Regions from separate parts of the Lichenihabitans sp. Uapishka_5 genome, predicted to be linked through region 3. Evidence: predicted binding sites of a transcription regulator. Region 3 holds the regulator's gene; each other region holds the start of a gene.

Region 1 (3,973 bases), on a different contig from region 3:
CTGGACGATCCGGGGAAAGCGCTGGAGCCTGTCTAACGAGGGTGCCCGGCGCTGTCGAGCAAAGGCGGCAGCGGGACCTCGGAGGCCTATACCTTTGGCGCACCGCGCCTACATGCATTGTGCTGCCTTGACGCCTTCGCGTCAGCCGCGCTCCCTCCCGAGAGGCCCGCATGCTGTTTCCAACCACCACCGCCACCTTCGCAGGCCTGTTCGGCCTGATCTATGTAGGCCTGACCGCCTGGGTGATGATCTCCCGCACCACCTTCAACACGCTCGAAGGGGACAGCGGCAACCCAGTTCTCCAGAAGCGCGTGCGCTCGCAGGGTAATTTCGGCGAATACGTGCCGATCGGCCTGGTGCTGATCGCTCTTCTCGAGGGCGGCGGTGGCGGTCACGGCCTGGTGATGACGGTGCTGCTGATGCTGCTGATCGGGCGCGTGCTGCATCCGTTTGGCCTGTTCGCGGCACCCGGCTCCGCTCCGATGTTCGCCTGCCGGGGCGGCGGCATGCTGTTGACCCTGTTGTCCCTGTTGATCACCTCGCTGGCGCTGTTGATCGACTTCGCGTGATCGACGTCTGAAACGACGATGCCCGGCGCGAAGCCGGGCATCGATCGGAATGGCATCAGGCGTCGCAGCCCTTACGGCTCGCCATCGTCCTCAGCCTCGGGCGTCCCCAAGATGCGGTCGGCGATGAGGCCGGCATTTTGGCGCACCGCGGCCTCGATCTTGGCCGCGATCTCCGGATTGGCCTTGAGGAAGCCCTTCGAGTTCTCGCGACCCTGGCCCAGGCGCTGGCTGTCATAAGAGAACCAGGCGCCCGACTTTTCCACCACGCCGGCCTTGACGCCGAGATCGATTAACTCGCCGATCTTCGACACGCCTTCGCCATACATGATGTCGAATTCGACCTCCTTGAAGGGCGGTGCCACCTTGTTCTTCACAACCTTGACCCGGGTCGAGTTTCCCAGCACTTCGTCGCGATCCTTGATGGCGCCGATGCGGCGGATGTCGAGGCGGACCGAGGCGTAGAACTTCAGGGCGTTGCCGCCCGTCGTTGTTTCGGGCGAACCGTACATCACACCGATCTTCATGCGGATCTGGTTGATGAAGATCACCATGGTGTTGGAACGGGAGATCGAGGCCGTCAGCTTGCGCAGGGCCTGGCTCATCAGGCGCGCCTGCAGGCCGGGCTGCACATCGCCCATCTCGCCTTCGATTTCGGCACGCGGCGTCAGGGCCGCCACCGAATCCACCACCAGCACGTCCACGGCGCCGGACCGCACCAGCGTGTCGGTGATCTCGAGTGCCTGCTCGCCCGTGTCGGGCTGCGAGATCAGCAGGTCCTCGAGGTTGACGCCGAGCTTGCGGGCATAAACCGGATCGAGCGCATGCTCGGCATCCACAAAGGCGCAAACACCGCCGCGCTTCTGCGCTTCCGCGATGACGTGCAGCGTCAGGGTGGTCTTGCCGGACGACTCGGGACCATAGATTTCGATCACCCGGCCACGCGGCAAGCCGCCGACGCCGAGCGCGATGTCGAGCCCGAGCGAGCCGGTGGGGATCGTCTCGATCTCGACCGCCTTCTGGTTCTTGCCAAGGCGCATGATCGAGCCCTTGCCGAAGGCGCGCTCGATCTGCGAGAGCGCCGCGTCGAGCGCCTTTGTCTTGTCCACGGAGGTTCCTTCCACGAGGCGAAGATCAGCCTGGGCCATCGGTCAGCACCTTTTGTGACATGGGCAGCGGGACGCCGCAACGGGGCTCAATGTACCGGTTTTGTTCTCATCCGCAAGAGGCTTCGGCAAATGTTTCGCTACGCACCCCCGATGCTCACCGCTGGGTCAAGCAGAAAAGCGTGAACCTTTCCCTAACTCCAGCATTGATGGTGCAAAGACGCAGACATTCTGGAGCTAAGTCCCATGGATCGCATGACCTTTTACGCCGCCGGCGCCCTGATGGCCTGGGTTCTGGTCGGAGCCGCCGCGATTTTCTGATTGGTCCACAGGTTTGAAAAACAAAAAAGGCCCGGAGCGATCCTTCGCTCCGGGCCTTTTTGTGTTGATGGATGCCGATCGTCAGCGCGAATAAAACTCGATGACCAGGTTCGGCTCCATGTGCACCGGATAGGGCACTTCTGTGAGGCCGGGAATGCGGGTCATCTTGGCCGTGAACTTGGCGGCATCGATATCGAAATAATCGGGCACGTCGCGCTCACCGAGCTGGCCGGCCTCGATCACGACGGCGAGTTGCTTCGAGGTATCCTTCACCTCGATCACGTCGCCGACCTTCACTTGATAGGACGCGATGTTGACGCGGCGGCCGTTGACCCGGATGTGGCCGTGGTTGACGAACTGGCGAGCCGCAAAGACCGTGGCGACGAACTTGCAGCGATACACCACGGCGTCGAGGCGCCGCTCCAGCAGGCCGACGAGGTTCTGGCTCGAGTCGCCTTTCTGACGGATGGCTTCCGCATAATACTTGCGGAACTGCTTTTCCGAAATGTTGCCGTAGTAGCCCTTCAGCTTCTGCTTGGCCTTCAGCTGCGTGCCGAAGTCGGTGGGCTTGCCCTTGCGGCGTTGGCCGTGCTGGCCGGGGCCGTATTCGCGGCGGTTCACCGGGCTCTTCGGACGGCCCCAGATGTTCTGGCCGAGACGGCGGTCGATCTTGTACTTGGCTTCTGCGCGCTTTGTCATCGCGTCCTCGCGGTTGGCGTTGTGAGGAACGCGCCCTCCTGTGCCGCGTCACCTGGAAGGTGCCGCGGCCGACAGATCACGTCTCTTGAGTGAGAGGAGATCGCGGGTGCGTTGCCAGGAACCTTAGGGCCCATGGGCTTCGGCTCCGGCGCGCTGAGCCCGCGGAGTTGCGGTTCTGCTACGGCCTCGGGGGTCCGCTGTCAATGTTTGACGCTAACCACGACGCCGGGTCGCTCGCGTTTGCCGGCTCGCCTTTCGAGGTCAATTGTCTATTGTGCCGTGCAGAGGCCCCAGCGGCCCGATGTCACAACGGGAGGTCCCCATGAACCTTGACGCCGTCTCTTCCGGCAAGAACCCGCCCGAAGAAGTCAACGTCGTCATCGAGGTGCCGATCGGCGGTGAGCCGATCAAGTACGAGATGGACAAAGAATCGGGCGCCCTGATGGTGGACCGCTTCCTTTATACGGCGATGCGCTATCCGGGGAATTACGGGTTCATCCCGCATACGCTGTCGGACGACGGCGACCCGTGCGACGTGATCGTGGCCAACACCCGCGCCATCATCCCGGGCGCCGTCATGGCCTGCCGGATCGTCGGAGCGTTGATGATGGAGGATGAGGCCGGCGGTGACGAAAAGATCATCGCGGTGCCCACCACCAAGCTGACGCGGCGCTACGAGAATGTGAAGAACTACAAGGATTTGCCGGACATCACCTTGGAGCAGATCGAGCATTTTTTCACCCATTACAAGGATCTCGAGCCCGGCAAGTGGGTGAAGATCGTGCGTTGGTGCGATGCCGAAGAGGCCAAGCAACTGGTGATCGCCGGCCTCGAGCGCGCCAAGTCGGCCAAGGCCGGCAAGCAGGGCTGAAGCCGTCGGGCCGTGGCGCCGCCACGGCCTGACCCTTGGGCAAGCGTTTCTCGGGAGGAAGCGGATGACCGACGTCGAACAGATGCCCATGACGGGCGGGTACATGGATTACCCCGAGCATGAGCGTACCTACCGTGGCTTCACGGCCGCGGCCCGATGGGGAACGATTGTTGTGGCGGGGGTGATCGTCCTGATGGCGTTGTTCCTGATCTAGGACACGCGCCGGAAGACTCGTCGCCCTCACCGAGCGCTGGTGGTCGACCTTGCGCGCCGCCAGCGCTGGAGACCACTTGGTTGTGGCTTGTGCGGTGCGACGGCAGTCTCGATGATGGTCCAATCTGCCCCGATCCGAGCTGCGGCTCTTCCTCAACCGATCGTTGCCATGCCTCGTTTGTCCACGCATGTTCTCG
Region 2 (3,973 bases), on a different contig from region 3:
CGATCGGGTCGGTGAACAGCGCGTGGGTGCCCACCACGATGTGGATGGCCCCCGACGCCAGGGCTGCGAGCTTCGCCTCCCGCTCCTTCGGCCGGTCGCGGCCGGTGACCAGTTCCACCACGAGGCCGACGGTGGCACCGAGCGCGCTCAGGCGCTCGTGATGCTGGCGGGCCAGGATCTCGGTCGGCACCATCAGGGCCGCCTGCCGGCCCGCCTCGACGGCCGTCACCATGGCCAGCAACGCCACCACGGTCTTGCCCGAGCCGACGTCGCCCTGCAGCAGCCGCAGCATGCGCTCGGGCGCCGCGAGGTCGGCGCGGATCTCGGCCAGGGCCTGCGCCTGCCCGTCCGTCAGGCGGAACGACAGCGCCGCCTCGAGCCGATCCGCGATGGCGCCGGTGCCCAGCGTGCGTCGCCCATCGCCGGCGCGCAGCCGCCCGCGCACGCTGGCGAGGGCCAGTTGGCTCGCCAGCAGTTCGTCATAGGCGAGGCGCTGATGGGCGGGGCTCGTGGGCTCGACATCGGCCGGCTTGGCGGGCCGGTGCAGCGTCGCCAGAGCGGCGTGGAACTCCGGCCAGCCGCGCAGGATGCGGCGGTTGTCGTCCTGCCACTCGGGCAGGACCGGGACGCGCACGAGCGCGTCCGCCACGATGCGGCCGAGCACCCGGGGGAACAGCCCCTCGGTCAGCGGATAAATGGGCTCGACCGCCGGCATGGTGGCCAGGTCCTCGGCCGTCATCACCCGGTCGGGGTGCACCATCTGCAGGTGGCCGTCCCACAGCTCCAGCCGGCCCGACACCCAGCGGGTGGCGCCCACGGGCAGCATCTTGCCGATCCAGGCGGCGCTGTTGTGGAAGAAGATCAGCGTCACGGTGCCGGTGTCGTCCTCGACCAGCACCCGAAACGGCGCCTTGCCGGAGCGGCTCTGGGCCGGCGGCTGGTGATTGACCACCCGCACCTCGAGCGTCACCACCTGGTCGCGCGCGGCCTCGACGACCCGGGGGCGGGCGCGCCGGTCGATGACGCCGGTCGGCAGATGCAGCGCGAGGTCGAGCACCCGCGCATCGCGGCCGATAAGCCGGTCGAGCGTCGGCGCGAGCTTCGGCCCCACCCCCTTCAGGGTCTTGGCCGCGGCGAACAAGGGATTGAGGCTATCGGGGCGCATGGGGTCCGGAATTCATCCTTGTCCATAGCCAAGCCGGCCCCGCGACGAAACCCATGCGCCTCAACGACACCAAGGCTCTGCGGGCCTCAGATCTCGAAGCCGAGCTGTTCTTCCCGCAGGTCGCGTGGTGGCTCGAAACCTGACAGCGTGATGCCGAGCAGGCGCACGCCGCGCTCCATCGGGCAGAGGTCGCGCAGCAGGCCGCCCCCGGAAGCCGCGAAACGTTCGAACGAAGTCACCACATCGGCATGGCTCTGGGCCCGCGTCAGCTGGCGAAACGTGTCGAACTTGACCTTCAGGGTGACGGTGCGGCCGAAGCTGTTGCCGGAGGTCACGCGATCCCACACTTTGGTGGCGATCTCCCCCAGCGCGGCGAGCAGGTCCGCTTCGGCCCGCAGGTCGACCGGAAAGGTGCGCTCGGCGCCGATCGACTTGCGAATGCGATGCGCCCGCACCGGCCGCTCGTCACGCCCCCGCGCAGCCCAATAATAATAATCGGCCGACTTGCCGAACTGGTCCTGCAGGAAGGCCAGCGATTGGTTCTTCAGGTCGGCGCCGGTGGCGATGCCGAGTCGGGCCATCTTGGCGGCCGTGACCGGGCCGACGCCGTGAAAGCGCGACACCGGCAGGCCGGCCACAAAGGTTTCGCCCTGGCGAGGGGTGACGATGCAGAGCCCGTCGGGCTTGTGGTGGTCGGAAGCGAGCTTGGCCAGGAACTTGTTGTAGGACACGCCGGCCGAGGCCGTCAGGCCGGTCTCGGCGCGGATCGCGGCCCGGATGGCCTCGGCGATCGCGGTGGCGGTGCCGAGGCCGGCGGGGTCGGCCGTGACGTCGAGATAGGCCTCGTCGAGCGACAAGGGCTCGATCACATCGGTGTAGCGTTCGAAGATGGCCCGGATCTGCGCCGACACGTCCTTGTAGACGTCGAAGCGGGGCGACACGAACAACAGCTCCGGGCAAAGCCGCCGCGCCGTGACGGAAGGCATCGCCGACCGAACCCCGAAGCGGCGCGCCTCGTAGCTCGCGGCCGCCACGACGCCGCGCTCGCGTGAGCCGCCAACCGCGAGCGGCCGGCCGCGCAGCGCGGGATCGTCCCGCTGCTCGACGGACGCATAGAAGGCATCCATGTCGACATGGATGATCTTGCGGGATGAAGCCTCCGGATCCATAGGAACAGAAGAGGAACAATCAAACCCGGCGTCAAGGGGGAAGGTCCTCCCTAAACACGATTTTCACGGCGTCCTGGCAGCGCGGACCAGTTCGGGCTGCACAAGTTAAATAACAAGATCGAACACGCAATGGGTCCCTGTTTATTCCACGAGGCCGGGCGCCACTGTGCCCCACTCCGGCTCGTCGAACGTCGCGGCAATTCCACCGGTCAGGTTCGACTATGCTTTATGTGAAAAGATGGATCGACATCTTGCAAAAGCGGCCTACCGCCGAGTTTTAGCGTCTCAACAAATGATAATATTTGAACTTATTATTACAAAACAAACAAATGTAAGTGAACGTAGACATTTTTGTTACAAGAACATATTATGTCTGCGTTTTTATCTTAAATTAGTGTGCCAGATTCCGAGATCAATTTTCGTGACCGGGGACATTGCGTCCCCGAGGATGTTACTCATGACGTCATTGCTTAGGATAGGCTTGCTCGCCGGCGCTGTTATTTTCCCGGCTATCGCTCCGGCCCATGCCTCGACCATTTCCTTCGGGGTTGTCACGGGAACACCCGCGAACGACTCCCGATCGTGGATGAACACGGTCAAAGGCACGTTCACGGATTACGCAACCTTCTCCACCGTCTCGACCGCCTCCTTCTCGGCATCGATCACGAACTCCTACTCGTCCGCAGCGCAATACATCTCCGACTTTACGCTGGCTCTCTACAGCGGCAGCATCGGTTCTGGAACGTTGGTGACGTCGTTCACCAGCACCGATCCGAATGCTCCGCCAGAAACGCAAGGCACGAAGCTCAAGGCCTTTCTGCAACCTGCCAATAATTATTACCTGCAGGTCAGCGGCACCACGAGCGACACGCCGTCTTACGGCGGGTCCCTGGCGGTCTCTTCCGTCCCGCTGCCGTCGTCGGCGCCGCTTTTCGCCGCCGGCCTCTTCGGTCTCGGTGTTCTTGGCTACCGCGCCAAGCGCCGGAAGGTCCTTGTGCAGGCCTGATCGAACCCGCCACATAGCCGGATGCGCCCGCGGCTCACGCCGCGGGCGTTTTTAAATTATTCTCGCCGCCATGCGGAATCGTGCGTTCCAGCAAGGTCGCTGCCATCAGGAAGCCCATGGCGTTCTCTTGAATCTCCTCGTTGGTCAGCTGTCGGACTTGGCGAAAGCGTGGATGCCGATCTCGCAGACCTCCTGGATCTGTACGATCCTAACCGCCTCGGATGGCACTTCGGAGATGATGCCACACAGGGTGGGGAAAATTGTCGCTCATGGGGAAAGCCTAGGTGCCGGAAACTCTATTTGATTTGCCCGGCCCTTGTAGCCTCTCTTCAAATCGGTAATGCCGCAGTTTCCATACCGCTCTGCGTGGCTGCACGCTGCCCTTACGCTGCATCCGCCATCAGTTTCGGATTAAGGCGGGCAATGAGCTCGGCCTTGACGGTTTCGGCCCGGTCATTGGGGATCTGACACGTGCCGGCCGCCTCGTGGCCACCGCCGCCATAGCTGGCGCAGATGCCGCCGACGTCGACCGGCGACGAGCGGTCGAGGATCGACTTGCCGATGGCGAACACCGTGTTCTGCTGCTTCAGGCCCCACATCACGTGGGCCGAGATCGAGCAGTTGGGGAACATC
Region 3 (3,973 bases):
GGGGCCTGCAACTGCGGCCGGGCGCCCACCTGGGTGCGGGTCACATAGCTGACCGCGGTTGCGGCCGCCGCCACCTCGGCGCGCGAAAAGCGGCCGAAGCCGTCGAGCGTGTCGACGCCATACCATTCGCGCAGGCGGCGCTCGGCGAGGCCCGCGTCCGCGAACTCGCGCGCCACGGGCGTCACAGCGGCGCCGGTGTCGGCGATCAGCGTCGCGATCGCGTCATCGGCATAAAGCGCGTCGGCCAGCACGATCTCGCGCGGCTCGAGCCGGGCCAGCAGCGCCGGCAGGCCAGCGGCCGGGGCCTCGGCGACCGTGAAGCTGCCGGTCGAGATGTCGACGGCCGCCACCCCGAAGCTGACCCCCTCGGGTCCGGCATGGCGCGACAAGGCGACGAGGTGGTTGGCGCGGGCCGGATCGAGCAGCCGCTCTTCGGTCAGGGTGCCGGGGGTGACGAGCCGCACCACGGCGCGCGCCACCACCGACTTGCCGCCGCGCTTGCGGGCTTCCACCGGGTCCTCGACCTGCTCGCACACCGCGACCCGGTGGCCGAGCGCGATCAGCCGGTGCAGGTAGTCGTCCGAGCGCTCCACCGGCACGCCGCACATGGCGATGTCTTCGCCCTGGTGCTTGCCGCGCCGGGTCAGCACGATGTTCAGCGCCTTGGCGGCGATCTCGGCATCCGCGAGGAACAGCTCGTAGAAGTCGCCCATCCGGTAGAACAACAGGCAATTGGGATGCTGCGCCTTGATGACAAGGTATTGCGCCATCATGGGCGTCACCCGCGCCTCGGCCACGGGAGCCGGCGGCGCAGCCTCGGGCGGCGGGAGGGCGCGGGGCGAAGGAGGAGCCATGAGGCGCAGTCTAGCAGATCGCGCGCCGGCCCGCAGGCGTGAAGGCGTCGCTGTCCACCGTGCTGGTTGTGTCGGTGCCATTGCGGAACGTTCGGGGAACAGCTACAGAGTGTTCACGATTTGTTTGGTGCCATCCGCCTGAGGATGGCGGGGAGGCGTGGATGTTGACCAAGAAGCAGCACGAGCTCTTGCTCTTCATCGATGCGCGCCTGCGCGACGCCGGCGTGCCGCCGTCCTTCGACGAGATGAAGGACGCGCTGGAGCTGAAGTCGAAATCCGGCATCCACCGGCTCATCATGGCGCTCGAAGAGCGCGGCTTCATCCGCCGGCTCGCCAATCGGGCCCGGGCCCTCGAGGTGATCCGCCTGCCGGACACGATCGGCGGCACGGCGCCCCGCCGAGAGCCGTTCCGGCCGCGGCTCGTCAAGGGCGGCCGCGGCGACGACCAGGCCCCGCCGCCCGTCGCGGCGCCGGCCACCCTCGAGATTCCGGTGGTGGGCCGCATCGCGGCGGGCTCGCCCATTTCGGCCATCCAGTCGCCGGTCCGCACCCTCAGCCTGCCGATGGACTTCCTGCCGCCGGGCGACCATTTCGCCCTCGACGTGCAGGGCGAGTCGATGATCGGCGAGGGCATCCTCGACAGCGACACGGTGATCATCCGCCGCCAGGATACGGCAAGCGCGGGCGACATCGTTGTGGCGCTGATCGACGACCAGGAGGCGACGCTGAAGCGCCTGCAGCGCCGCAAGGGCATGATCGAGCTCGAGGCCGCAAACCCCGCCTTCAAGACCCAGGTCTACGAGCCCGGCCGGGTGCGCATCCAGGGTCGGCTGGTTAGCCTGATGCGGCGTTACTGAGCGCCGCGACCGCGCAATGCGAATCTGCGGCTGAGCGCCTCGATGTGGCCGCAGCCGATGCCGCAGCAACCGCCCACCACGCTGGCGCCCGCCGCCACCCAGTCGGCCGCGACCGCGACGTAGCGCTCGGGGCCGAGGTCCTGCCGCACCGCGCTCAGGGTTTCGTTGGCGGCCCCATCGTCGTCGTTCGCCGCAAAGGCGTTGGCGTAAACGCCGAGCCGGATGCCGGGCCGGATGCGATCGAGGATCGGCCGCGCCGTCTCGACGGCGGCGGCCATGACTTCGGGATGGCTGCAATTGAACAACAGCGCCGCAGCCGTCGAGCGACCGGCGAGCCATTCCGCCGCTGCGGCGACATCTTCGCCCGAGCGGAGGCGGGGAGGGCCGTCGTTCGTCGCGTCATCGAGCGTAAAGGAAATCCACACGGGCTTCGCGGTGGCCGCCACGGCGGCGCAGACCGCTTCGGCCTCGGCGATCAGGCTGAGGGTTTCGCCGAGCCACAGATCGACATGCGGGGCCAAGGCCGGCACCAGCACGGCGAGGCGTTTCGGGGCCTCCGCGGCCTCGAACTTCTGCGGCTCGTAGGAGCCGAACAACGGCGGCAAGGAGCCCGCCACCAGAACCGGCCTCCCGGCGACATCGGCGGCCTGGCGGGCGAGGCGGCCAGCCCGGTCGGCCAGGATGGCGGCGTCCGTCCGGAAGCGGTCGTCGCCGATGTGGAACGGCACCAGGGCGTAGCTGTTGGTGGTGACGATGTCGGCCCCGGCCGCGATAAAGGCGCGGTGGACGCGCTCGACGATGTCGGGGGACTCCATCAAGGCGAGAGCCGACCATTCCGGCTGGCGGAGTTCGGCTCCGAAGGCTACAAGCTCGCGGCTCATGCCGCCGTCGAGGATCAACAGGGGCGGCGTGGCAGTCTCGGACATGCGGATCAGCCGACCGCGCGGCGGGCCCAGGTCCGCGGCGTGTTGACCCGCACCTCGGGGCCGTAGCCGGGCTGATAGAAGTCCGACATGAAGGGCTTCTTGCCGGCCTCGAGCGCCCGGAGGGTCGGCTCGTTGGTGATCTCGAAGCTGTCGAAGCCGCAGCGGCGCATCAGTTGCAATTGGTCCCACAAAACATCGCCGACCGCCCGCACCTCGCCCGCAAAGCCATGTTCCTCGCGCAGCATCGTGGCCTTCGAGAACGAGCGGCCATCGGCGAATTTCGGGAACGACAAGGCCACGAGGCTGAGACGGTCGAGATCCGGCACCACCGGATCGAGCGCTTCGCCGGGTTCGATCCGCACGCCGAGGCGCCCGTCGAAGGCCGCGAGCGCGTCGCGCTGCTCGAGCCAGGCCTTCAAGGGCAGGATGGTGGGCACCCCGGACACCGGGGTGCCGCCCTCCGGCAGCGGCTGCCAGGGATCGTCGACCGGCGCGCCGTTCTTGAAGTATGCCATCAGATGCCTCCGCCCCCGTTCACCACGCCCAGGTGGATGCCGCATTCGGTCTTCGCCTTGCCTCGCCAGCGGCCCGCCCGCGCGTCTTCCCCCGGCCGCACGGCCGAGGTGCAGGGGATGCAGCCGATCGACGGATAGCCCTTGGCCACCATGCGGTGACGCGGCAGCCCATGCTCGTCGAGGTAGTGCAGCAGTTTCGTCGCGTCCCAGCCGGCGAGGGGATTGATCTTCACCCGGTCGCCTTCAGTTTCGAACAACGGCAGGCTGGCGCGCGTGTCGGCCTGAAACCGCTTGCGGCCGGTGATCCAGGCATCGAAACCCTCGACGGCGCGGCCGAGCGGCGCCACCTTGCGGAGGGCGCAGCAGCGGTCGGGGTCCGACGACCACAGGAAACCTTCCGGATCAAGCGCCGCAAGCTCCTCGGGCGTCGCCATCACGGACCGCACGTCCGTCAGGCCGAGCAGCGCCACGAGTTCGTCCCGGTAGGCCAGGGTTTCGGGAAACAGGTAACCGGAATCGACGAAGATCACCGGCGTGGCGCGGTCGATGCCGGCCACCATGTGGAGCAGCACGGCCGAATCGGCGCCGAAGCTCGACACCAGCGCGACGCGCCCGGGGAACAGGTCCTTGATGGCGAGACGCAGCACGGCCGCGGCGTCGAGCGCCACGAACTTCTCCTCGAACCGCGCCGCGGCGCCGAGATCGCCGAACAGATTGACGTCCAACGCACCCATGATGGTCAGATCCCCGCGCCCCCGGCGTCGTAGAGGGCCTGCTTGAACGGCGCCATGCCGACGCGGCGATAGGTCGAAAGGAAATCC

Evidence for each region. The regulator LexA, encoded in region 3, represses DNA repair genes until DNA is damaged. The targets are predictions, from matches to a motif close to TGTTCNNNNTGTGTTCNG.
Region 1: recA (recombinase RecA) is a predicted target of LexA. The motif match lies at 1,766-1,783, and genes of this name have one in related genera.
Region 2: dinB (DNA polymerase IV) is a predicted target of LexA. The motif match lies at 2,335-2,352, and genes of this name have one in related genera.

Annotation. Positions count from the first base shown of each region.
Region 1 covers NZ_JARPVX010000004.1:42,846-46,818, forward strand. The annotation lists gene P7D22_RS02900 (MAPEG family protein) at 171-569, shown strand; gene recA (recombinase RecA) at 641-1,714, opposite strand; gene rpsD (30S ribosomal protein S4) at 2,075-2,692, opposite strand; gene ppa (inorganic diphosphatase) at 3,015-3,563, shown strand; gene P7D22_RS02920 (aa3-type cytochrome c oxidase subunit IV) at 3,628-3,777, shown strand; gene uraH (hydroxyisourate hydrolase) at 3,946-3,973, shown strand, end outside.
Region 2 covers NZ_JARPVX010000024.1:3,910-7,882, forward strand. The annotation lists gene recG (ATP-dependent DNA helicase RecG) at 1-1,165, opposite strand, end outside; gene dinB (DNA polymerase IV) at 1,252-2,334, opposite strand; gene P7D22_RS10910 (FxDxF family PEP-CTERM protein) at 2,792-3,340, shown strand; gene P7D22_RS10915 (exopolyphosphatase) at 3,724-3,973, opposite strand, start outside.
Region 3 covers NZ_JARPVX010000053.1:23,737-27,709, reverse strand. The annotation lists partial or broken gene P7D22_RS16110 (DNA mismatch repair protein MutS) at 1-854, opposite strand, end outside; gene lexA (transcriptional repressor LexA) at 1,016-1,711, shown strand; gene P7D22_RS16100 (homocysteine S-methyltransferase family protein) at 1,705-2,637, opposite strand; gene P7D22_RS16095 (DUF934 domain-containing protein) at 2,643-3,152, opposite strand; gene P7D22_RS16090 (phosphoadenylyl-sulfate reductase) at 3,152-3,886, opposite strand; gene P7D22_RS16085 (nitrite/sulfite reductase) at 3,892-3,973, opposite strand, start outside.